Regions from separate parts of the Methylobacterium sp. NMS14P genome, predicted to be linked through region 2. Evidence: riboswitches for the same ligand, from Rfam matches in the RefSeq annotation. Region 2 holds a riboswitch; each other region holds the start of a gene.
What was found. Region 2 has a riboswitch for cobalamin ahead of LOK46_RS04555 (TonB-dependent receptor). Riboswitches for the same ligand answer to the same signal wherever they lie in the genome.
Positions count from the first base shown of each region.

Region 1: linked by a shared signal. The riboswitch ahead of LOK46_RS16795 (CbtB domain-containing protein) and the one ahead of LOK46_RS04555 (TonB-dependent receptor) in region 2 are both predicted to bind cobalamin.
Region 3: linked by a shared signal. The riboswitch ahead of LOK46_RS14050 (TonB-dependent receptor plug domain-containing protein) and the one ahead of LOK46_RS04555 (TonB-dependent receptor) in region 2 are both predicted to bind cobalamin.
Region 4: linked by a shared signal. The riboswitch ahead of LOK46_RS25765 (TonB-dependent siderophore receptor) and the one ahead of LOK46_RS04555 (TonB-dependent receptor) in region 2 are both predicted to bind cobalamin.

Region 1 is NZ_CP087106.1:3,499,529-3,505,453, reverse strand. It holds gene cobW (cobalamin biosynthesis protein CobW) at 1-531, opposite strand, end outside; gene LOK46_RS16805 (DUF1636 domain-containing protein) at 528-929, opposite strand; gene LOK46_RS16800 (CbtA family protein) at 922-1,674, opposite strand; gene LOK46_RS16795 (CbtB domain-containing protein) at 1,691-1,873, opposite strand; cobalamin riboswitch at 1,909-2,103, opposite strand; gene LOK46_RS16790 (discoidin domain-containing protein) at 2,265-3,629, shown strand; gene LOK46_RS16785 (S10 family peptidase) at 3,652-5,244, opposite strand; gene LOK46_RS16780 (DNA polymerase III subunit chi) at 5,244-5,696, opposite strand; gene LOK46_RS16775 (CTP synthase) at 5,755-5,925, opposite strand, start outside.
Region 2 is NZ_CP087106.1:957,741-963,665, forward strand. It holds gene LOK46_RS04545 (RluA family pseudouridine synthase) at 1-1,041, opposite strand, end outside; gene LOK46_RS04550 (NUDIX hydrolase) at 1,184-1,618, opposite strand; cobalamin riboswitch at 1,756-1,948, shown strand; gene LOK46_RS04555 (TonB-dependent receptor) at 2,234-4,417, shown strand; gene LOK46_RS04560 (PepSY domain-containing protein) at 4,411-5,883, shown strand; gene LOK46_RS04565 (TonB-dependent receptor) at 5,896-5,925, opposite strand, start outside.
Region 3 is NZ_CP087106.1:2,917,874-2,923,798, reverse strand. It holds gene LOK46_RS14075 (MFS transporter) at 1-475, shown strand, start outside; gene LOK46_RS14070 (phosphatase PAP2 family protein) at 485-1,210, shown strand; gene LOK46_RS14065 (hypothetical protein) at 1,386-1,562, shown strand; gene LOK46_RS14060 (hypothetical protein) at 1,594-1,851, opposite strand; gene LOK46_RS14055 (PepSY domain-containing protein) at 1,851-2,123, opposite strand; cobalamin riboswitch at 2,610-2,818, shown strand; gene LOK46_RS14050 (TonB-dependent receptor plug domain-containing protein) at 2,938-4,908, shown strand; gene LOK46_RS14045 (ABC transporter substrate-binding protein) at 4,917-5,750, shown strand; gene LOK46_RS14040 (FecCD family ABC transporter permease) at 5,747-5,925, shown strand, end outside.
Region 4 is NZ_CP087106.1:5,414,764-5,420,688, forward strand. It holds gene LOK46_RS25765 (TonB-dependent siderophore receptor) at 1-1,322, opposite strand, end outside; cobalamin riboswitch at 1,646-1,844, opposite strand; gene LOK46_RS25770 (hypothetical protein) at 2,174-3,097, opposite strand; gene LOK46_RS25775 (efflux RND transporter permease subunit) at 3,277-5,925, opposite strand, start outside.

The DNA of each region.
Region 1 (5,925 bases), 2.5 Mb from region 2:
GCAGAGGAGCTGGTCCTCGAACACCTCCTCCAGGGGGTTGTCGTGGTCGACCGACTGGTCGGCGGCCCGCTGGGCCGCCAGGGCCTCCGGATCCTCCGCGAAGGCGCCCGAGGCCAACGCCGGGCCGTCGACCACCGCGACCACGCCGTCGACGGTCACCCGCGAGCGGATCGCCGGCCACTGGAACGCCTGGACCAGCGGCTTCGGCAGGGCGAGGCCGGAGGTCTCGATCAGGATGTGCTCCGGCGGCTCGGCGCGGCCGAGGAGGGTCTCCAGCGCCGGCACGAAATCGTCCGCGACCGTGCAGCAGATGCAGCCGTTCGGCAATTCGACGATGGCGTCCTCGGTGCAGCCCTCGACGCCGCAGGCCGCCAGGAAGGACTTGTCGAAGCCGATGTCGCCGAACTCGTTCACCAGGATGGCGAGGCGGCGCCCCTTGGCGTTCTCGACCACGTGGCGGACGAGGGTCGTCTTGCCGGCCCCGAGGAAGCCGGTGACGATGGTGCAGGGGATCTTGTTGACGAGGGTCATTCCGCGGCCTCCAGGGTGCCGGCGGGGAGCGGGCGGGGTTCTGGGAAAGGGGGGATGCGGGCGATCACGCCCTTGCGGAACGCCTCCGGACGCTCGCGCCAGGGCACGATGCCGTCCGGGGTCGCCGCGTAGGCCGCGAGCCCGCCGAGGATGATCTCGGCCGAGGCGGCCGGATCCATGTCGCCGTAGACGTAGGTCCAGCGGTCGGCCGCGGCGACCGCCACGGTGCAGGGCCGCTTGCAGACCGACAGGCACTCCACCGCCTCGACCCGCAGGTCCGGCGTGCCGCCGCTTTGCGCTCGGAGCGCCTCCAGCAGGCGGGCCCCGGCGCGGGGCCCGTCCGGGTCGTCGTCCGGGCGGCGGCAGGCGGTGCAGACGTAGAGCACGGTCTCAGGCACGGGCCGCCCCCCGATCAGCGCCGCGGGCGAAGGCCTGCCACGCCCAGCCGAGCCCGAGCCCGATCAGGATCCAGAACACGAAGCTGATGGCGAGCGACCGGGCGGCGAACTGGGCGGCGAGCGCGGCCGGGAGTTCGGACGAGGCCTCGGGCGCCTGCGGGGCGCCGACGACGTGCGGGGTGATGATCAGGACGAGCCCCCCGAGGATCGTGATCAGCGCGCGGCGGATGGTGATCAGGTAGAGTCCCATCCCGGTCGCCGCGGCGGTCATCACCCACCACGCCTGACGCGTCGCGAGCGGCGCTGCCGCGCTGCCGGGCAGTTCCGGCGGCAGGCCGAGGCCCGGCGCGAGGGCGACGCTGGCGAAGCCCGCCACCGCGAAGGCGAGGCCGACCTGCGGCGTGGGTTCGCGGCCGCAGGCGAGCATCACCGCGCCGAGCAGCAGCGCGTAGCCGACGCCACCGACGAGGGTCGCGAGCCCGGTGAAGGCCATCCGCGGCAGGCCGGGGCCGGGCTGCCATTCCGGCGCGGCGTCGGGCGCGGCGTGGTCGTGCCCGGCATGGGCCAGCACGATCGGGAGCGCCTTGATCGGGAGCGCCTTGGCGGCCTGACGCGGCGCCTCTTGCTGCTCGTAGCGCTCGGCCGCCACGATCAGCGGCGAGGTCAGCGTGAGTTCGAGGCCCGTCACGACGGCAGCCGCGAAGAAGCCGGCGGCGAGCGCCGCCGACAGGAGCCGGATGATCATCCCTGGTCCGGGGACGTCAGTGGCAGGGGAAGTTCTGGGTGTGTCGGAAATCGTGCGCCGCGTTGTGGAGCGCGATCGCCGGCGAGAAGCCCGCCATGAACAGCAGGCCGAGGCCCAGCACGGCCGCGAACGCGACGGCGATCGGGCGCTCCGATGAGCGGGTGCCGGCGGCGACGGGGGCGAGGGTTTGCGTCGTCATCAGAAGCGTCTCCAGCCGCCCCACCGGCGGCATTGCGGGATCCTGTCGCGACGGCAGGTCTCCTGGCTCGCGGCTCGGCGCGCCCACCGCCTTCCCGGATCGCTCCGGTGGCGCATGGCGGGCGCTCGCCGCTGACAGTTGCGGGGGCAGCCGCGGAATCGGGGCTTCAAACCCCTCACCGCATTCCCTTTTCACCCCGTCTCCGGGGCACCGTCGCCCGGCCGTTGTAGACGCATGACCGCCGGGACACAACGGAGCGGCGCCGGATCGCGACCGTTTCCCGCGCCCGCCCCGCTATCGGGGCGGGCTTGACGGCCGCGCCCCGGAGCGGGCACCGCCGCACCCGATACCCGCCCGGCCCCGGCGCGGGCCCTGAACTCCCGGAGACCCGATGGCCCCGACAGACGATCCGACCCCGGTCCTCGTCGATCTCGCGGCCGGCCGTGACCGGCGGATCGTCTCCGATGCGGCGACGGGAACGACCTGGCTCGAGGTCGACCTCGGCGGCCGGTTTCCGATCCACTCCGTCGCCCTGCGGTCGGGGGAGGCGGCGGTTCCCCCGGAGCCCGGCGACGTCGCGGTGGCGGTCTCGCAGGACGGCGCGACGTGGACCGAGCCGGACCTCGCCGGCTGGACCGCGACCCCGGACGCCCTCGTCGCCGCGATCGTCCCCGACGAGCGGGCTTGGGCGCGCGCGGTCCGGATCGCCGCGCCCGCACCGGCTCAAATCATCGGCGTCGGGATCCGGGCCGACGAGGCCGCGGTCGACCTGATCGCGCTGCGGGCGATGCTCGGCCTCGACGTGACGCTCCTGAACGAGAAGTCCGGCGCCAACGTCTACGTCACCTACAATCTGCGATCGGCGCCCGACCGCGCCAGCCACGCCCTGGTCGGCCTGTCGCTGTTCGAGAACGGCGCCTTCGGCAACTGCCTCGTCCAGTACATCATCGCGGTATCGATCGCGAAGGCGCTCAACCTGAAATACATCAAGGTACCCAAGGTCGACCGCAGCAAGGTGATCTTCCTGACCGAGCGCCTGACCTGCGACGGCATCACCTTCATCCCGCCGGACGAGCCGCTGCCGCCGGACGGCTACTTCCTGTCGGGCCTGTTCTTCGACCCGACGCAGTTCGAGCGCGTGACCGCGCTGCGGGGACCGACGGACTCGCGCGCGATCGTGCAGAGCGTGATCCGGCCGCTGTTCAACGGCCTGCCCGAGACCTTCCCGGCCAAGCCCGACGACCAGCTCCTGATCCACATCCGCTCGGGCGACATCTTCAGCACCTGGGTCGATCCGCACTACCCGCAGCCGCCCTTCGCGTTCTACCGGATGGTCATCGACCGGTTGCTGGCCGAGGGCCGGATCCGCTCGGTCAAGCTCGTGTTCGAGAATCGGCTGAACCCGGTCATCGCGGAGGTGGAGGCCTACGCGGAGCGACGCGGCCTGCCGGTGGAGATCCAGAGCGAGTCGCTGATCTCCGACGTCGCGGCCCTGGTGAACGGCCGCTATCTCGTCTTCGGGCTGGGCACCTTCGGGCCGGGGATCTGCCACCTCTCGGATCGGGTCGAGCAGGTTTTCTACTTCGCGTCGAACTGGCCGCAGGGTTTCCAGTCGATCCCCACCATCGGCAAGGTCGTCGAGGTGCGCGATCTCGAGGGCCGCTACATGAAGGTCGGGGAGTGGCAGAACACCGAGGCACAGCGCCGGATGATGGTGGAGTACCCGGCCGAAGCCCTCGCCTTCGACGACGCGTGACCGCTGCGCCGGGCCGGAGACGCTACGGCGCGGTCCTGAGATGCTCGGCGGGGGCGCCGGCCGGACGGGTCGCGCCGGCGTCGCGCACCTTCAGGGCGTCCGTGTACATCCGCTCGACGTCCGCCTTGAAGGCGGCGCGCGAATCCGGTCGCGTGTAGAACATGTGCCCGCCCGGGTAGACCGCGAGGCTCAGGCGACCGGCCGCGTAGGCGGGGACCTGTGCCAGCAGGAGCTTCGAGGCGAAGTACGGCGTCACCAGATCGGTGAAGCCGTGCGCCACGAGGACGCGCAGGTGCCCGTCGAGGGCCAGATCGCCCTTCAGGTTCGACAGGACCTCCGGGGCCTGCCGACCCGAGCCCCAGCTCCAGCCGCGGTTGACCGCGTTGCTCAGCAGCTCGTAGCGCATGTTGGTCACCGGCCACTTCAGCGTGCGCGCGTAGAGGTCGAGCATCGCGCTGGTCAGCGGCGCTTGGAGGGCCGTGAGCTGCGGATCCTCGAAGCTCGACTGGGCGGCGTCCGGATTCGGGTCCCAGCCGGTGATGCCGGTGTCGTAGGCGCTGGTCACGCGGCCCTCGGAGCGGTCGATCTCGCGCTGAACGCTCCGGGTCGAGAGGCGCGCCGCCTGCGCGCGCACCAGGGCGGGGTCGAGGCCGACGAGGGGCGCGACCTTCTCGGTCATCCGGGCGACGGCGGCCGTGTCGCTCGGCCCCTTGAGCAGGTCGCTCAGGTACGGGCCCGAGGCGTAGGCCTCCGCGTCGCCGAGCAGGGTGGGCGTCGGCACCGTGCCGGCCCGCTCGAGGGCGCCGGCCGCCAGCGAGGGCAGCTTCAGCACGTAGCCCCACGGGTTGGCCCGCGGCGTCTCCAGCCACGCGAAATCGAGCACCGGCGACAGCAGCACCATGCCGGACAGGCCGACGCCGATCTCCTCCTGGAGTTTCTCGGCGATCAGCGGGCCGCGGAAGCCGCCGTAGCTCTCGCCGACGAAGAATTTCGGGCTCGCCATGCGGTCGTTGACGCGCAGGTAGCGGGCGACGGTCGCCGCCAGGGTCGAGGCGTCCGAATCGACCGACCAGTAGGCCTTGCCGTTCCCGTCCGCGGCCCGGCTGTAGCCGGTGCCGACAGGGTCGATGAACACGAGGTCGGTGAAACCCAGCCACGTCCCGTCGTTGGGCGTCAGCGTCACCGGCTGGGACGGGCTGATGCTGTCCCCGCCGACCGGCAGCCGCCAGGGCCCGATCGCCCCGATGTTGAGATAGGCCGACGCGGCGCCCGGGCCGCCGTTGACCGCGAAGGTGACGGGACGCTCCCGGCCGGCCTGCGGCGCCATCGTGTAGGCGACGTAGGCGATCTCGGCCTGAAGCTTTCCCGCCTCGTCGACGAGGGGCAGGCTGCCGGCCGTTGCGGTGAAGTCGAGGGTCCGGCCGTCCGGCAGCGTCACGCTCTGCTTCGTCGTCGCATCGGGCGGCAGGCGGCGCCCTTCCGGGCCGCGCGGCGCCGGCTTGGCCTCCGCGGGATGCGGGTGCGGCGCGTCCTGGGCCAGCGTGGCCGAGGGCGCGGCCAGAGTCAGGGCGAGGGCGAGCGCGGCGCGCCCGAGACGTGCGTGGGGGGCCACCATCAAGCCTTCTTGTTCCAGCGTCCGGAATCGTCCTGCTGCCAGTAGGCCACCGCGTGACCGGCGTCCTTGGCCTGCTTCCACTGCTCGCGGGCGCGCAGGAGCGCGTCCTGATCGGACCCGTCGAACAGGATGCAGATCCGCTCGTACTGCCCGGCGTCGGGCGGCAGGTCGGCGCCCTCCACCAGGAAGCGGATCGAGGCCGCGTTGGGATTCACGTCCCGGAGCGTGAGCACCACCGGCTGGCTCGCGGAATCGGGCTCGCGGTCGGTGCCGTGCGGCAGGAAGCTCTCGTCGGAGTAGGTCCAGAGGTGGTCGTCCAGCGCCTGCAGGCGCTCCTCGCTCGCCGCCTGGATCGCGGCCTGCCAGCCGCGGTCCAGCGACCGCTCGACGAGGTTCGGCAGCACCTTCTCCAGGGGCTGCCGCTGCATGTGGTAGAAGAGGATCTCGGTCACGACGCCGAGGATATAGGGCGCCGGGCCGCCGCGCGAGCAGCGGCGCGGAGCCGCGGCCTCAGACCAGGCGGCTCTGCTCGATCGCGGCGCCGACGAAGCCCTTGAACAGCGGGTGCGGCTCGAAGGGGCGGGACTTCAGCTCCGGGTGGAACTGCACGCCGATGAACCACGGATGCCCGACATGCTCGACGGTCTCGGGCAGGAGGCCGTCGGGCGAGACGCCGGAGAA
Region 2 (5,925 bases):
GCGCATCCGCGCGTCGGCGTCGGTGGGCTCCTCCTTGGCGAGGTAGGTCGAGACGCGTCCCTGCCGGACCCGCGGCACGCCCGCGGTGAGCGCCCAGTAGATCTTCCGCGCCGCCCGGGACCGGAAGCTCTTGGCCAGCGTCGCGGCGGCGAGCCGGGTCTTGGCGATGATCAGGCACCCGGCCGTGTCCTTGTCCAGCCGGTGAACGAGGCGCGGCTTCTGGCCGTCCGGACCCGTGAGGGCGGCGAGCAGGCCGTCCACGTGCCGGACCGTCCCCGAACCGCCCTGGACCGCGAGGCCGAAGGGCTTGTTGAGGATCATCATGTCGGCATCCTCGTAGAGGATCAGCGACCGGATGAAGGCGGCGTCGTCCTGCTCGCGGGCGGCGCTGCGCGGCCGCTCGGTGGGCTGGTCGAGGCGCAGCGGCGGCACGCGCACGCTCATGCCCGGCTCCAGCCGGTCGTTCGGCTTGGCGCGCTTGCCGTCGACCCGCAACTCGCCCTTGCGGACGATGGTCTGCACGCGGGTGAAGGGCAGGAGCGGGAAGCGGGCGGTGAGGAAGCGGTCGATCCGCATCCCGGCCTCGTCCGGCTCGACGGTCAGGGTCTGCACGCCGGAGGCGAGGGTCGCGGAGGCGGCAGCGCGCTGCTCGCGCCGGGTCGGACCCGGCGCGGGGGCAGAAGCGGGGGCAGGGGCGGTGGCGAGGACCGGGGAGGGGGCCGCCGAGCGCCTGGCCGGCGGCCGGCTGCCGGGCTTGCCCGCCGCGGCATCGCGCGGTGCGGCGGCGTCGCGGCGCGGCTTCGGCGGCCGGGCCGGCGCCGGGGCCGCAGCGGCCTGCGCACCCCAGGGATCGCGGGTGCCGGCATCCTCGCCGCGGTTGCGGGCCGCGCGCTCGGCGGCGTCGCGGGCGCTGGTGCGCGGGCCCGTGCGGGCGCGGCCGTCGGCCTGGGCCTTGCCGCCCCTGAACTTGCTGGTGCTGAACTTGCCGGCCTGAGGCTTGCGCCCCTTCGGCCCGCCACTTTTGGGAGGTCGTGTCGTCATGCTTCCGCCGGCACCCGTCTTCGCGTCGGACGGAGCGTCCGGGCGCGTGGGCCGCGGCGTCGCGGACGTCCGGACCGATGGGATTGCCCGGCTGTAGCATCGCCCGCGCCGAGCGGCAAAGGCGGTGGACCGGCTCGGTCCGTCAGGGCTCCGCACCCCACGCGTCGCGGAGCGGGGCCTTCAGGCCGGCGGGGAAGAGATCCGGACCGCCCGGCACGTCGAGCCCGTCCAGATCGCACCACCGCGCCACGCAAGCGGTGCCGGAATCCTCGTGGAAGACGAAGCGCTCCTGCCCGTCGAACCGCCCCGGCGGCAGGGCGACGGGGAACAGGAACAGCACCTCGTGACCGACCTGCCCCTCATGCGTGAAGATGTTCTCCATGACGCGGGGGCCGCCGAGCACCGAGACGGTGACACCGAGCTCCTCCCGGAACTCCCGGATCAGGGCGTCCTCGACCCGCTCGCCGAACGCGACGCTGCCGCCGAGGGGCCGGACGCCTTTCAGCCGCCCGTCATCCGCGCGGACCTCCGCCACGAGCAGGCTGTTGCCGCGCCGGGGCAGACCCAGCGCCTTCACGCGAATCTCCGCAGGGGGCCGCCAGACCGTCATCCCGCACGGGCTAGCCCGCCGTCGGTGAGGCCGCAACGGGCCGACGTGCCGCGCGCCGATCCACGGCAACAACCGGACATACGGTTGACGCCCGGGCACGCTGCGGCCAAGCTGTGCGCGACGGTTCCCCTCGGGGATCAAAAGGGAACGCGATGAGGGGCTCGCCCCGAAGCCGCGGCTGCCCCCGCAACTGTAAGCGGCGAGCCCTTCACCACCACGTCACTGGGTCACCCCGGGAAGACGGTGCGAGGGCGGCGACCCGCGAGCCAGGAGACCTGCCGTCAGCCGTGGTCACACGCGAAACGCGCCGGGCGGGGTGTCCTGGCGGGTGTCGAGGCGCCGCCAGTCCCGAGGGGAGGCGGTCGCCGAGGCCTCGTTCGCGGTGACGTGCCACAGCAAGCGCGCCCGCGACGCCGTTCCCCATGCCCGTCTCCGCCGTCCCGAACCACTCGAGCCCTGTCGCAGGACGCCGTCGCGCGCCCGCGCAGGCAGAGGCTGCCGGACAGCGGTCGCATTGTAATGTTATTACAATGCTTGTACGACGCGGGGGCCGGCGCGCGCCGTGCACGGACCGCTTCTCCCATGTCTCCATCGACCTATCGCTCCTGCCTCGGCGGGCGGGCCCCGCTCTGCGGCGTTCTCCTCGCGCTCCTCGCCAGTCCGACCGCCGCCCAGGACGCGGTCACCCTGGACGAACTGTCCGTCGCCGGCGCGGGCGGTGACCCGGGCCGCCTCCCGCCGAACGGCCTCAACCTGCGCACGCCCGACCGGACCGCGAGCCGCCTCGGCCTGACGCCGCTGGAGACGCCGGCCAGCCTCGACATCGTGTCGGGCGAGACCGCGCGGCTCCGCGGCCAGGACACGATCGCCGAGGCCGTGACCCAGGACGCGACCGGCATCACCACCATCGCGGCGCCCGGCAACGGCAACGGCGCGTTCACGTCCCGCGGCTTTGCCGGCCCGAACTCGATCCAGCAACTCTACGACGGCACGCGCTTCTACGTCGGCGCCAATACCGTGACCTTCCCGTTCGACACGTGGAACGTCGAGCGGATCGAGGTGCTGCGCGGGCCGTCCTCGGTGCTGTACGGCGACGGCGCCATCGGCGGCGTCATCAACGTGGTGCCCAAGAAGCCGGTCTTCGTGCCGATCAACGCCGCCCGCGCGGTCATCGGCACCGACGGGGTCGCGCGGCTCGCCCTCGATTCCGGCGGCCCGCTGGGCCAGGCGGAGTACGGCGACACCTTCGCGTACCGCCTCAACGTCAGCGGCAACCGCGCCGACGGCTGGATGCGGCCGGAGGGCGATTTCCGCAACCTCGCCGTCTCCGCAGCCCTGCTGTTCCGGCCGAGCGCCGACCTCGCCTTCACCCTGAGCCACGATCTCGGCTACCAGGAACCGGCCCGCTACTGGGGCACGCCGCTCGTCGAGGGACGCATCCCGGATCTCATCCGGTTCAACAACTACAACGTCCGCGACGCGAAGATCACCTGGGCCGACAACTGGACCCAGCTCAAGACCGAGTGGTCCCCCTCGGCCGACATCACGATCCGCAACACCGCCTACCGGCTCACCAGCCGGCGCCACTGGCTCGACGTCGAGCAGTACAGCTACAACCGCGGCACCGGGCTCGTGGACCGGGGCGACTACCTGGAGATCTACCACAGCCAGGAGCAGGTCGGAGACCGCCTCGACGCGACCTTCCGGGGCAGCCTGTTCGGGTTGCCGAACCAGTTCGTGGCCGGCTTCGACGTGAACCACATCGATTTCCGCCACACCAACAACTTCTACTTCGACCAGACCACGAGCGTCCCGCTCACCGGCTACGATCCGGGCCTGTTCCCGCAGAACGGGCGGGCCCGTCCGGCCTACGCCACGCAGACGAGCCAGGCCTCGGTCTTCGCCGAGGACCGGCTGATCCTGTCGGACAAGCTCTCGTTCCTCACCGGCGTGCGCCTCGACGTGCCGACGCTGAACCGCGAGGATCTGCAGACCGGATCGCGGTTCGAGAAGACCTACCGGGCGCTGGGCTACCGGTTCGGCCTCGTCTACAACCCGACGCCGGACAGCGCGCTCTACGCCCAGTACAGCTTCGCCACCGACCCGGTGAACAGCCTGATCACGCTGTCGCAGTCGCTGGCCGGCTTCAAGCTCGCGACCGGCGATCAGGTCGAGATCGGCGCCAAGGGGCTGGCCTTCGACGGCGCCCTGGAATGGACCGTGGCGGGCTACCGGATCGTCAAGGACAACCTGATCTCGGCGATCCCCGGCCAGCCGACGCTCTCGACGCAGGTCGGGAGCCAGTCCTCGCAGGGCTTCGAGCTGGCGCTGGGCTGGCGGTTCGCGCCGGGCTGGCGCCTCGACGGCAACCTTGCGCTCCTCCACGCGCAGTACGACCGGTTCGACCAGACGGTGGGCGGCGCCACGGTCTCGTATGCCGGCAACCAGCCGATCGACGTGCCCGAGCGCGTGGCCAACCTCTGGCTGACCTGGGACGTCGCCCGCGACTGGACCGCGCGGGTCGGGCTGCAGAACGTCGGGCAGGTCTACAGCGACTTCGGCAACACGGCGCGTCGCCCGGCCTACAACCTCGTCAACGTGGTCCTCGACCATCAGGTCACGGCGGAGTCGCGCCTGTCCCTGCGGGTCTACAACCTGTTCGACAAGGTCTACGCGATCTCGGGCAACGCCGTGAACGGGGTCGGCACCAACTGGCTGCTCGGGCGCCCGCGCTCGGTCGAGGTCGCCTACACGGTGACGTGGTGAGCCTGCCGCGCCGGCTCGGCAAGGCGGGACGGCGCTGGCTGCTCCTGTTCCACCGCTGGGCCGGAATCGCCGCGGGGCTGCTCTTCGCCCTGTGGATCGGTTCCGGGCTGGTGATGCTCTACGTGCCGTTCCCGGCGCTCACCGCGGCCGAGCGCCTGTCACGGCTCGGCCCGATCGCCTGGGACCAAATCATGGTCTCGCCGGATGACGCTCTCCGCGCCGGCGGCCTCGGCGGCGTGCCGGCCGCCTTCGGCCTGGAGATGCGGGGCGGGGAGGCCATCTACCGGATCGCCGACCGCGACGGCGGCCGGGCCACGGTCTCGGCGCGGACCGGCGCGCGCCTCGGGCCGGTGACGCCGGAAGACGCGCGGCGTCTCGCGGGGGAGGGGACGCTGGAGGCGCGCGTCGAGCCGGTCGAGCGCGACCAGTGGACCGTCACGGCCCGGTACGACCCGCTCCGCCCCTTCCTGAAGGTCGCCCTCGACGACCCGGCGGGGACCGAACTCTACGTCTCGCGGGTCACCGGCGAGATCGCCCTCGACACGACCCGGTCCGAGCGGGCCTGGAACTGGGTCGGCGCCGTGGCGCACTGGATCTACCTCACGCCGCTGCGCGCCCGGGCGGAGCTGTGGCGGACGGTCCTGCTGTGGCTGTCGGGCCTCGCCGCCCTGGGGGCGCTGAGCGGGCTGGCGATCGGGATCTGGCGCCTGCGCCTCCGGCGGCGCTACGCGGGCGGGGCCGTCACGCCCTATCGCGGGCTCGCCCGCTGGCACCACCTGTTCGGCCTCGCCGGCGGGATCGGACTCAGCACCTTCATCCTGAGCGGCTGGATCTCGATGAACCCGAACCGCTGGTTCGCGTCGACCGCGGCGCCCGACGCCATCCGCGCCGCCTATGCCGGACAGCCGCAGGGCCTCGGCCTCACCGCCGAGGCCCTGCGCGGCTTCGCGGGGCCCGGGACGCGAGCGCTGCGCTTCGCCGCGATCGGCGGAGCATGGTGGATCGTCGCCGACGGCCCGGCCGGCGTCCCGGCGCGCCGCGCGGATGACGGCGCGGCCCTCGATGCCGCCGCGATCGCGCGTGCCGCGGCCCCGACGCTGCCCGGCGGCGGGTTGCGGGCGGCGGAGCGCCTGAGCGCCTACGACCTGTACTGGTACCCGCACGGGTCCGATCCGCGGCCGCTCCCGGTGCTGCGCCTGCGGTTCGGCGACCCGGACGCCACCTGGCTCCACGTCGATCCCCGGGACGGAACCATCCTCCAGCGCCTGGACCGCTCCGGCCGGATCAACCGCTGGCTGTTCGACGCGGCGCACCGCCTCGATCTGCCCGGGCTCACAGGCAACCGCCCGCTCCACGACGCGGCCCAGTGGATCCTCAACCTCCTGGCGGCCGGGATCGCCGTGACGGGGATCGTCGCGGGCTGGCGCAGGCTGCGCCGCGGCCAGCCGGCTCCGAAACCTCGATGACCGACGCGGCCCTCAGAACCGCGCGGTCAGGAACAGCCGCAC
Region 3 (5,925 bases), 2.0 Mb from region 2:
AGCGCAGACGGTGATGGTGCCGATGGGGCTCATCGTCGGCCGCCGGGCCGAGCGCTGGGGCCGCAAGCCCCTCCTCGTGATCGGCTTCGCCGCGCTGCCCGCCCGGGCCCTGCTCTACCTCGTCTGGCGCGACCCGTACTGGCTGATCGCGGTCCAGTGCCTCGACGGCGTCGGTGCCGGGCTGCTCAGTGCGGTGAAGCCCCTGGTGATGGCCGACATCACCCGCGGGACCGGCCGCTACAACGCCGCCCACGGCCTGATCGGGACGGTGCAGGGCGCGGGCGCTTCCCTGTCATTCGTCATCGCCGGAACCTTGGTCCAGCAGGCGGGGTTCGATGCGGCCTATCTCGCGTGCGCTGCCGTCGCGGCGGTCGCGCTGGGGGTGCTCGTGGTGCTGCTGCCGGAGACCGCCCCCGGGAAGCGTTGGGTCGGCCCGGCGGCGTGGCTGCGGGCGTTGCGACCCGGCAATGCATGAGGTGGGACGGTGAAACATCTGGTGGCCATTGGGGGGCGTAAGCGGTTCACCGCGACGCTGGCCGTGCTCCTGTCCCTCGCCCTGCCCGCCGCCGCCGGGACGCTGCACAGCACCTACATCGACCCGGCGGCGATGACGCTCCAGCGCGTCCTGCCGCCCCCGCCTGAGGCCGGCACGGAAGCGGCCAAGGTGGACATGCAGGCCGTGGAAACTGCCGTCCGCGCTCGTACGCCCGACGACGAGCGCCGCATCACCGCGAACCTGCCGTGCACCCTCGACCGCTTCACCGGGGTTCTCGGACCGACCTTCACCACGGAGACGATGCCGGACACCGCGGCGCTTATCGAGCATGTGTTCCAAGACGGCGAACTCGCCGTGCTGGCGGCCAAGGCCGCCATCGCCCGGCCGCGGCCCTACACGGTGAAGCCGGACCTCGCCACGTTCGGGCATCGCTCCGACAGCACGTCCTACCCGAGCGGCCACGCCACGTTCGGGTATCTCGCGGCCACAGTGCTGTCGCGCCTCGTGCCCAGGAAACGTCAGGCGCTGTTCGCGTTCGCGGCCTCCTACGGGGAGAACCGGATGATTGCCGGCACCCATTTCCCATCCGACCTCGAAGCCGGGAAGATCGCTGCGCCCGCCATCGCGGAGGTGCTGTTCCGCGACCCTCGCTTCAAACGGGATCTCGACCGGGCGACCGCGGAAATCGCGGCCCAGGGAGTCTCCGGTCGTTAAGACGAACGCCGCTTCGGTCAGGATCACGAAGGCGGGAGCCGGGTTGCGAGGTCAGCCCACGTGTCCATCTGCGATTCCAGGCACCCCGGGCGTCCGCGCGCCCTTCGTCGCCGCATGCACTTACCCCGGAGACAGGCCGCTCGACGTCCGAGCCCCGAACGACAGGAGACCGACCATGCACTACGTCACCAAGGAGAAGGCGGCCGAAGGGCACTTCATGGTCAAGGTCGCCGGTCGGCCCGTCATCGAGACCTGCGAGAAGCGTCAGGCCAAGAAGCTCGTCCGCGCGATCAGAGGCCTGCGCCACTTGAAGAAGGCCAAGAAGCAGGCTGGAGCCTGGCGGCTGTACTGAGTACCGGGTGGTAGGGCCGGGGGCTGGCTCGTCAGACGAGCCGCATCTCGCCCGGCTTGAGACCCAGGCTCCGTGTCAGGTCCCGCGAGAGGGCACCGACAACCTCGGTCTCCATGCCGTCCTCGGTCAGTACGTCCACGTGCGCAAGCGCGGCCTCAGCCGAGGTCGCGACCACGGCGTAAACGCGTATCGCCTCGCGCTTCCGGCGCACGGCAACCAGATACGCCGTGCGCTTTCCCTTCTTGCCGCCGCCGACCTCAGCGGTGGCGAATTGCCCGGCCTTGCCCATCAGTCCTTATCGGGCTTTTCCTTGGTGATGGCGCCCGTCTTGGGATCGACGTGGAACTCCATCTTCACGCCGTTCTTCATGCCCTCGCCTTCCCAGTGGCCGTCGTCAGCCTCCAGTTCGGTGATGCTGGAGTAGCCCGCATCCATCAGCTTCTGCTTGACCTGCTCGGCGGGCATCCAGTCGGCCCCGGGCTTGTCGCTCTTGGCGATGGCAGGGCCTGCCAAGCACATGGCCATGGCCAAGGCGATCGGGGCAAGGGTCCGGGATTTCATTAGCCGCCTCCATTCCAGCAATGCCCGTCAACGGACAGCGCGAAGGACGGTTGCCCCACGTCGGCCGTGAAGCCAGAGCAGGCATGCCCGTCGGAATGACCGGGATGTCCCGCCCGGTCTGGCCACGCCGCGGCGAGCGAGGGTAACAGCCTGCGATAGGAAAGCAGGCTGGGATATGCTGATAGAGTCCATCATCGGAATGACGCGCCGCCGCTGGCAGGCCGAGCGGCCGTTCGAGGGCCATACGAAGGAAAGCCTTCATCGCAAGCTTCGGAGCCCGGCCGTACGAGATGCCGTGAAGGAGCAGCTGCGTCGAGAATTGGCGCTTCGAGAGCGGGATCCGATCTCGACCTAGGACGTCTAAAGCCTACCGACCCTAGTTCTTGGTATTGTCGGCTAGGCGATATCGCGGCAACGAGCGACCCGTCCCGGACGCCACACATCTGAACAACGTGTTTCCATGCGTTGACGGATGGACGCATCGCAGCCTAGCTTGAGCGGGACGGTTCCCCTCGGGGATCAAAAGGGAACGCGGTGAGGCCACGCCCGTGAGGGCTCGACCGATGCCGCGGCTGCCCCCGCAACTGTAAGCGGCGAGTCCTTCATCACGACGTCACTGGGCGGCCTCGCCCGGGAAGACGATGAGAGGGCGACGACCCGCGAGCCAGGAGACCTGCCGTCAGCCGTGGTCACACGCGGAGCTTGCCGGGCGGGGTGTCCTGGGAGGTGTCGCGGCGGCGTGGTTCCTTGGAGGACGCGACCGCCGAGGCCTCGTTCGCGGTGACGTGCCACAGCCGTCCCCCGAGGCCGTCCCGTGTCCTGTTCCGTTCCCTCCGCGCTTCGGCGTAGCTTGGCGCTGTCATGCGCCGCATCCGCGCTGCTCGTCTCCATTCCCGCCCTCGCGCAGCAGGTCGCCGCGCCGTTCGCCGATGCCCAGGGAGGCGCACAGGCGTCGGTCTCCCTGTCCGAGATCTCGGTCTCGGCCACGGGCGTGCCGACGCCGATTGCCAACACAGGATCAAGTGTCACCGTGCTCACCGACCGCCTGCTTCAGGAGCAGCAGCGCCGGACGGTGCCGGATGCCCTCCAGCAGGTGCCCGGCCTCAACGTCGTGCAGACCGGCGGCGCCGGCGGCCAGACCTCGGTCTTCATCCGCGGCACCAACTCGAACCACGTGAAGGTCCAGATCGACGGCATCGACGTCAACGACCCGTCGACCCCGAACCGTGCCTTCGACTTCAGCCAGTTGCAGACCTACGACCTCTCGCGGATCGAGATCCTGCGCGGGCCCCAGAGCGGCCTCTATGGCGCAGACGCCATCGGCGGCGTCATCTCCGTCGTGACCAAGCGCGGCGAGGGACCGGCCCGGGCGACGGCGACCGTCGAGGGCGGCTCGTTCGGCACGTTCAACCAGTTCGGCAACATCTCCGGCTCGGAGGGCATCTTCGACTACTCGGTGTCGGTCGGCCACATCCGGCAATCCGCCGTCCAGGTCACGCCGTTCGAATTGCTGCCTCGCGGGGTGCCGTTGCGGACCGCCTTCACCGACATCAAGACGGTCTCGACCAAGCTCGGGGCGCAACTCACCGACGAGTTCCGCCTCAACTACGTGCTGCGCTTCTCCGACAGCACCTATCTCGACCAGGCCGACGGCGGCTTCCCGTACGTGCCACTGCCCTACCGGAACCTCAACGACCAGCAGCAACTGATCATGAGGGGCGAGGCCGAGTGGACGCCGGTGCCCGGCTTCCACAACGTCTTCGGGGCGAACTACTCGAAGTTCGACCGCCTGTTCGCCGGCCCGCTCGACCCGCTCGCGCCGCCGACGCCCACCACCTACCTCGGGGAGCGGACCCGGTTCGATTACCGCGGCGACTGGCAGGTCTCACCCGGCAACCTCGTCCTGTTCGGGGCACAGCGCGAGGACGAGCGCTTCGAGACGACCGGCATCGACCGATCCAACGGCAACACCGCCGGCTTCGCCGAGCTTCAGACGACACCCTTCGCGGGAGCCGCGCTGGTCGCCAACATCCGCCACGACGCGAACGACCAGTTCGGCGGCGCGACCACCTTCCGGGTGGCGCCGAGCTACATCGTGCCCGGCACCGAGACCCGCCTGAAGGGCAGCGTCGGCACCGGCTTCAAGCCGCCGACCCTGAGCCAGCTCTATCAGGACTATCCGGGCTTCCGCTTCTTCGGGAACCCGAACCTACGGCCGGAGGAAAGCTTCGGGTTCGACGGCGGCTTCGAGCAGCCGCTGTTCGACGGCTTCATGACCGTGGGTGCGATCTACTATCAGACCGACTTCAAGAACCTGATCCAGACGGCCTACTACCCGACCTTCTCCACCAACGTGAACGTCGGCCGTGCGACCGCCTTTGGCACCGAGAGCTTCGTAGCCCTGCGCTTCAACGAGTTCTGGAGCGGGCGGCTGGACTGGACCACCACGGTGACGAAGGACGAGATCGCCCACCAAGAGCTGCTGCGTCGGCCACGCAACAAGGTCAGCGCGACCGCGATCTGGAACCTGATGCCGGGCTTGACCATGACCGGCACGCTAATCGTGTTGGGGTCGTTCGTGGACGGCAATCGGGACTTTTCCGTACCCCGCCTGAAGGCCCCCGGCTTCACGCTGGTGAACCTCTCGGTCAACTACGCCTGGAGCGAGACCCTGACGGTGTTCGGGCGGATCGATAACCTGTTCGACCAGCGCTACCAGAACCCGACCGGCTTCCAGGGTCCGGGGCTCGCCGTCTACGGCGGCGTCCGCGTGACGTCGTTCTGAGGTCGCCGATGCCTTCGCGCCTCGTGATCACCTTCGCGGCCATGATGTCCGCCGTACCCATGGGCGCGGCGGCGGCACCCGTGCGGGTAGTCTCGATGAACCTGTGCGCCGACGAGCTCGTCCTGCGGCTGGCCGACCGTGACCAGGTTCTGGCCGTCACCTACCTCGCCCGCGACCCGCGCGGGTCGACGGTCGCGACCGAGGCGGTCGGGCTGCCGGTGACGCGGGGGCTCACCGAGGAGGTCGTGGCCCTGAAGCCCGATCTCGTCATCGCCGGTGCCTTCACGACACGCTCCACGGTGGGCATGCTCAAACGCGTCGGCGCCCCCGTGCTCGAACTCGGCGTGCCGGCCGACCTCGACGGCGTCCGCGCGCAGATCCGGCAGGTCGCGGCGGCGCTCGGCCATCCCGAACGGGGCGAGGCGATGGTGGCGACGCTTGATGCGCGTCTTGCCGCCATCGTGCCGGCTAGGCGGCCTCTCCGCGCCCTGGTGATGCGCCCGAACGCCTTCACGGTGGCACCCGGCGGGCTCGGGGACGCGCTGATCCGCGCCGCCGGCCTCGTCAACGTCTCGGCCGAAATCGGGCGTGACCGTTTCGGGCAGGTGCCCCTCGAAGCGGCGGCGCTGGCGAACCCGGACCTGATCGTCGTCGACGAGGGCGCACCGGGCTCGCCTTCGCTCGCCGACACACTCCTGCACCATCCGGTCTTTCGGGCTCTCGCGCGGGCACACCGGACGGTCGACATCCCGAACCGTTTCTGGACCTGTCCGGGGCCGCAGGTCGCGGAGGTGGTGGCGCGCCTCGCCGACGCAGTGAATACGCAGGCACCTCGGCCATGAATGCGCCGGTCACCTCGCTCCGTCCAACGGACTCCCGTCGCCTCGGAACGCCGCGCGCCCGGCGAACCGTCATCGCCGTCTTGGGGCTCACCACCCTCGCGCTGACGCTCGCCTCCATCGCCATCGGCTACGCACCCTTCGACGTGCCCGCCGCCTTCGCGGACCTCGTTACCGG
Region 4 (5,925 bases), 1.8 Mb from region 2:
AAGGGACGGGTCGCGATGTCGAAGCCGGTGTTGGGACGGAACGAGGCCGCCACGTTGCCGTAGAGCGAGAGGAAGGAGAGCGGCTGGTAGACGAGACCCGCGCGGGGCGAGAAGCCGGTCCGGTCCTGCTCCGTGCGCTCGTTGCCGACCTTGTCGCGGAAGGTCTGGTTGTAGAAGTCGGTCCGGTTGCCGATGAGGAGCTTCCATTCCGGGCTGAGCGCGATCTGATCCTGCACGTAGACGGCGGTGTTCCCGACGTTCTCGCTCGCGCTGTAGCGCCGCGTGAAGGGCGGCTTGGGCTGGCCGTAGACCGGGGTGAACAGGTCGATGGCGAAAGGGTCGAGCCGCGGCGTCGAGCGAAGCAGGTTCTCGGTGCTGTTGTAGCGCTCGTGCTCCAGGCCGAGCAGCACGGTATGGGCGAACGGCCCGGTGTCGAAGTGCCCGACGAGCTCGGCCTGCCCGATCGCCACGCCCCAGGTGAAGTCGTGCCGGCGGAACTCGCGCAGCAGGGTACGGCCGTCATCGAGGAGGCCGGTCGCGCCGGTCTGCAAACCGGTCAGGCTGCCGGTGTTGAAGTGTCCGGCGACTCTGAGCTGCCAGTCGGCGTTGAAGGCGTGATCGAGGCGGATCTGCAGGATCCCGGCCTCCGACACGGAGTCGTCGCCCGGCTCACCGAAGAAGCGCGAGCGCGGGACGAGGCCCAGGCGGTTGTTCACCGCGGTGGTGCCGCGGTCGAAGGTCTGGCGGTTGCGCAGGTACTGAGCCTCGACGGTGAGCTTGGTCTCCGGGCTGATCAGCCAGCTCACCACCGGTGCGACCAAGACGCGGTCGCCGTCGACGAAATCGCGAAAACTGTCCTGCCGGGAGAGCGCGCCATTGAACCGGTAGAGGACGGTGCCTTCCTCGTTCAGCGGCCCGCCGGCATCGACGGTGGTGCGCGCCGTGCCGAAGCTCCCGAACAGCGTGCCCGTCTCCACGAAGGGCAAGGCCACGGGCTGCTTGGTCAGGATGTTGACGGTGCCGCCCTGGTCGCTGCGCCCATAGAGTGCCCCGCTCGGTCCCTTGAGCACCTCGATGGACTGCACGTTCTGGGTGTCCGGCGCGCCGTTGTAGCCGCGGGCGATGTTGAAGCCGTTGAAGAAGATGTCCTGGGTGGCGAAGCCGCGCACCGAGTAGAGCGCGAGGTTCTGGGCGCCGAAATCGTTCTGCTTGCCGACGCCCGGCACGTAGTCGAGGGCGCGCTCGACGCGCGTGGCGGCAGTATCCCGCAGGACCTCCTGGGGCACGACGTCGACCTGCTGCGGCAGCGAGAGCCGCGGCATCACGGTCTTGGTCCCGCTGTAGAGATCCCTGACCTGGTAGGTGGGGGCGGCGGTGTAGCTGCCCTCGACCGAGAGCGGGTCGAGAACGACCGCCTCTGTGGCGGCGTCGGCTCGTAAGCCCTGGGCGGTCGCCGGGGTCAGCCCAAGGAATACGAGAGCGAGTGATGCGACGGATGCGCGAAGCCGCCATTGCGGCGCGGGACGGGACACGGACTCAAGACCTCGGGACGGCAGTGGCACGTCACCGCGAACGAGGCCTTGGCGACCACCTCACGAGGCAGCGCTTTGACACCCGTCAGGACACCCCGCCCGACGCGTTTCGCGTGTGACCACGGCTGACGGCAGGTCTCCTGGCTCACGGGTCACCGCCCTCGCACCGTCTTCCCGGATGAGGCTCATCCAGTGACGCGGTGGTGCTGGGCTCGCCGCTTACAGTTGCGGGGGCAGCCGCGGCATCGGGGAGACCCTCACCGCGTTCCCTTTTGATCCCCCGAAGGGGGAACCGTCACGATCCAGCTACAGCCTCACGAACTCGTGAGTCAACGCGAGCCAACAATCCATCCGGCGAACGTCGCAATCCATTCGGCGATAGGCGCACCACCGTTTCAGTCGTCCCCAGAAGGTCGTGTTGAGGCGGTCTTGCGCCGCTTGCTGAGACGCACCCCACGGGCCATTGTGGTGGCACAGATGCCTCCGCGGCCGATCAAATAAGTCTTTGATGTGTAATGTTTTTCTAAATCATACGGCGGCATCCCCTCTCCGCCAGTCTCTCCGTCAAAGCACCCGAAGACCGGCGTCCTCCCGCTGTCTTGGCGCCTGTCCCTCGCCCCTGTGAAGCCCGCAGGCCGCGGTCAGAAGCTGTACCCAACGCGCAACCGCATCTGATGGCGGTCGAAGCTCGACAGGTCGAGCGGTCCGGGCTCGCCCATCGCCTGCCCGGCCACCTGGAAGCTCCAGGTGAACGAGGCCCAGGCCTGGGGTGACAGGGTCGTGTAGGCGGTCGGTCCGAGATACACGGCCTCGCCCGCGAACCGGTCTAGCGCCAGGCCGTCGTAGGTCCGGGCATAGCGTGCCTCGCCGCCGAGGAAGAGGCCGGGCCGGACGCAGTAGGCCAGCGCCCCCGCCACCTCGATCCCCGATCCGCGCACGGGCGCGTCCATCACGGTCAGCCGCGTCGTGGAGAGCGCGAAGCCGACATTGACGGCGGCGATCAGCTTGCCGGGGATGATCTCGCGGTCGGCCAGCAGGCCGATCTCGGTGCCGAAGCTGCGCGCCGGCACGCCGGACCCGCCGTCGACGGTTCCGTAGCCCGGCACGATACTGAGGGTCAGGCCGAAGGGGGCCGCCCGGCGATCCAGCAGGCGCAGCCGGGTCTCGAGGAAGCCGCCGTTGAAGCCGCCCGTGGTCCGGGTCGGGGTGCCCGGCGCGCCGATGTCGTAGGCGTTGAAGGTGACGCCCGGGGCCAGGCGGAAATCGTTGGTCAGCGGCACCTTCAGGGCGAGGGAACTGTCCACGGTCAGGAAGCGGGCGACGCGCCGGCCGAGGCGCCCGCTCGTCTCCCATTCCAGCTCCGCCTCCCCGGGAACGCCGAGGTCGCTGCCCTCGGTGAAGCCGAACAGATGCTCGCTGTCGAGGTCGCCCGGCGTCAGGTTCTCCGCAGCGGTGGGCAGGGACTGGGCCAGGGCCGGTCCCGCGGTGAGCCCCAGCGCCGCGGCGAGGCCGAACAGGGCCCATCCTGGAGCCGAGAGGCGACGCGGAGCCCCGATGTGCGGCATAGCCCGAACCCATAATTATAGCTGATGCTATATCTAATAGGATGGGCGATGTTGGTCCGTCAACGGTCGAGCGTGCTGGATTGGTGGGTCGACGAAGGTCCGGTCGCGAATCCGGCGCGGCGGCGCCGGTCGTCGACCGTTGGACGCGCCGCGAAGCCGCACCGCGCCCGCGCTCCGGCTCACGCCTGTCCGGTCTCGGGGGTTGTCCCGGCCGGGGGCGGGGCCGCGACCGGACCGGGCTGCCGCCCGCGGGCGCGGCGCTCCTCGATGCGCTGCAGGATCACGTAGAAGGACGGCACGAACAGCACCGCCAGGCAGGTCGAGGCGAGCATGCCGCTGAACACCGTGATGCCGATCGACTTGCGCGCCGCGGCCCCGGCCCCGGAGGCGGTGACGAGCGGCAGCACGCCGAGGATGAAGGCGAACGAGGTCATCAGGATCGGGCGGAAGCGCAGCCGCGCCGCCTCCACGGCGGCGGCCGCGATGTCGAGGCCGGCCTGCCGCTTCTCGCGGGCGACCTCGACGATCAGGATGGCGTTCTTGCTCGCCAGCGCGATCAGCAGGATCAGGCCGATCTGCGTGTAGAGGTTGTTGGCGACGCCGAGCAGCAGCAGCGCCCCGACCGTGCCCAGCAGCGCCAGCGGCACGCCGAGCAGGACCGCCAGCGGCAGGATCCAGCTCTCGTACTGTCCGGCCAGGACCAAGTAGACGAGGAGGATGGCGAGGGCGAACACGAGGTAGATCTGCGCGCCGACCGCCTTCTCCTGGTACGACATCGCCGTCCAGTCGTAGCCCGTGCCCGGCGGCAGCACCTTGGCGGCGATCTGCTGCATCAGGTCCAGCGCCTGCCCGGAGCTGAAGCCCGGCGCCGCCCCGCCCACGATCGTGGCGGTCGGGTAGAGGTTGTACAGGCTGATCAGGGACGGCCCCTGCACGGACTTGATCTCCACGACGGTGCCGAGCGGCACCATCACGCCGTTGCCGGCGCGCACCTTCAGGTTCTCGACGTCCTCGGGGCGGAGCCGGTAATCGGGCGCGGCCTGCACGTAGACCTGGAAGGTCCGGCCGAACTTGTTGAACTGCGTGACGTAGGACGATCCCACGTAGCTCGAGAGGGTCGAGAAGACCTGCCCGACCGTCACGCCGAGCGCCTCGGCCTTGACCCGGTCCACCGCGATCGCGATCTGCGGCACGCCGGCCCGGAACGAGGTGTTGAGCTTGCGCAGCCCGGATTGCGAGTTCCCGTCGGCGACGACCGTCCGGGCGAGGCTCTCCAGCAGGGGGTAGTCGAAGTCGCCGTTGCGCAGCTCGATCTGCATGGTGAAGCCGCTGGCGTTGCCGATGCCCTGGATCGGCGGCGGGATCAGCACGAAGGTGTCGGCGTCCTCGACGCCCTCCAGCATCGTGTTGAAGCGCTCGTAGAGGCTGCGCAGATCCTGGCCCTTCTCCTTGGCCCGGACGTCCCAGTTCTTGAGAACCACGTAGGCGACGCCGGCATTGGGCAGGCTGGCGCTGGAATCGAGGACCGAGATCCCGCTGATCGAGAGGACGTTGTCGACGCCCGGCGTCGCCTTCGCCTGGGCGCTGATCCGCTGCATCACCGCGTCGGTGCGCTCCTTCGAGGCCCCGTCCGGCAGCTGCGCCCCGATCAGGACGTAGCCCTGATCCTCGGTGGGCAGGAAGGCGGTGGGCAGGCGGGTCAGCCCCCACCCGGCGAGCCCGATCAGCAGGAGCGCCACGGCGACCATGAGGCCGCTGCGCCGGACCATGCTGGCGATCAGCCGGGCGTACCAGCCCTCGAGGACCCCGTAGACGCGGTTGAAGCCGCGGTAGAACACGTTCCGCTTCTCCGGCGGCACCGGCTTGCGCAGCCACAGGGCGCACTGGGTCGGCTTCAGGGTGGCGGCGTTGATCGCGCTGATCAGCGCGGTGGCGGCGATGACCAGGGCGAACTGCTTGTAGAGCTGCCCCGTCAGGCCGGGCAGGAACGCGGCCGGCACGAACACCGACATGAGCACCAGGGTGATGCCGATGATCGGGCCGAACAGCTCCTCCATCGCCTTCTCGGCCGCCGCCCGGGGGGAGAGGCCCTCGTCGATGTGGTGTGACACCCCCTCGACGATCACGATGGCGTCGTCCACCACGATGCCGATGGCCAGCACGATGGCGAACAGCGTCGAGAGATTCACGCTGAAGCCCATCGCCGCCATGGCGGCGAAGGCGCCGATGATCGTCACCGGCACCGTCGTCGCCGGCACCAGCATGGCGCGCCAGTCCTGGACGAAGACCAGGATGACGATCAGGACGAGCACGGCCGCCTCGAACAGCGTCATGTAGACCTCGTGGATCGAGGCCTGCACGAACTCCGTCGTGTCGAACGGGATGGCGTAGACGAGGCCCGACGGGAAGGTCTTAGCGAGCTCGGCCATCCGGGTGCGGACCGCGTTCGCCACCGTCAGCGCGTTCGCCTCGGGCAGCTGGTAGATGCCGATGCCGGCGGCGGGCTGCCCGTTCAGCGTGAAGGACTGACTGTAGGTCTGCGCGCCGAGCTCGACCCGGCCGACGTCGCGCAGGCGGGTGATGCGGCCCCCGTCCTGCGCGTCCGCCTTGATGATGATGTTCTCGAAGTCCGGGGCGTTGTTGAGCCGCCCGTTGACGTTGAGGGTGTACTGGAAATCCTGTCCGGCCGGGACCGGCGGCATCCCCACGGCGCCCGCGGTGACCTCCTGGCTCTGCTGCTGCACGATGTTGATGATGGCGTCGGGGGTGAGGCCCCGGGCCTGCACCAGGTCTGGGTCGAGCCAGATCCGCATCGCGTACTGGCCCGC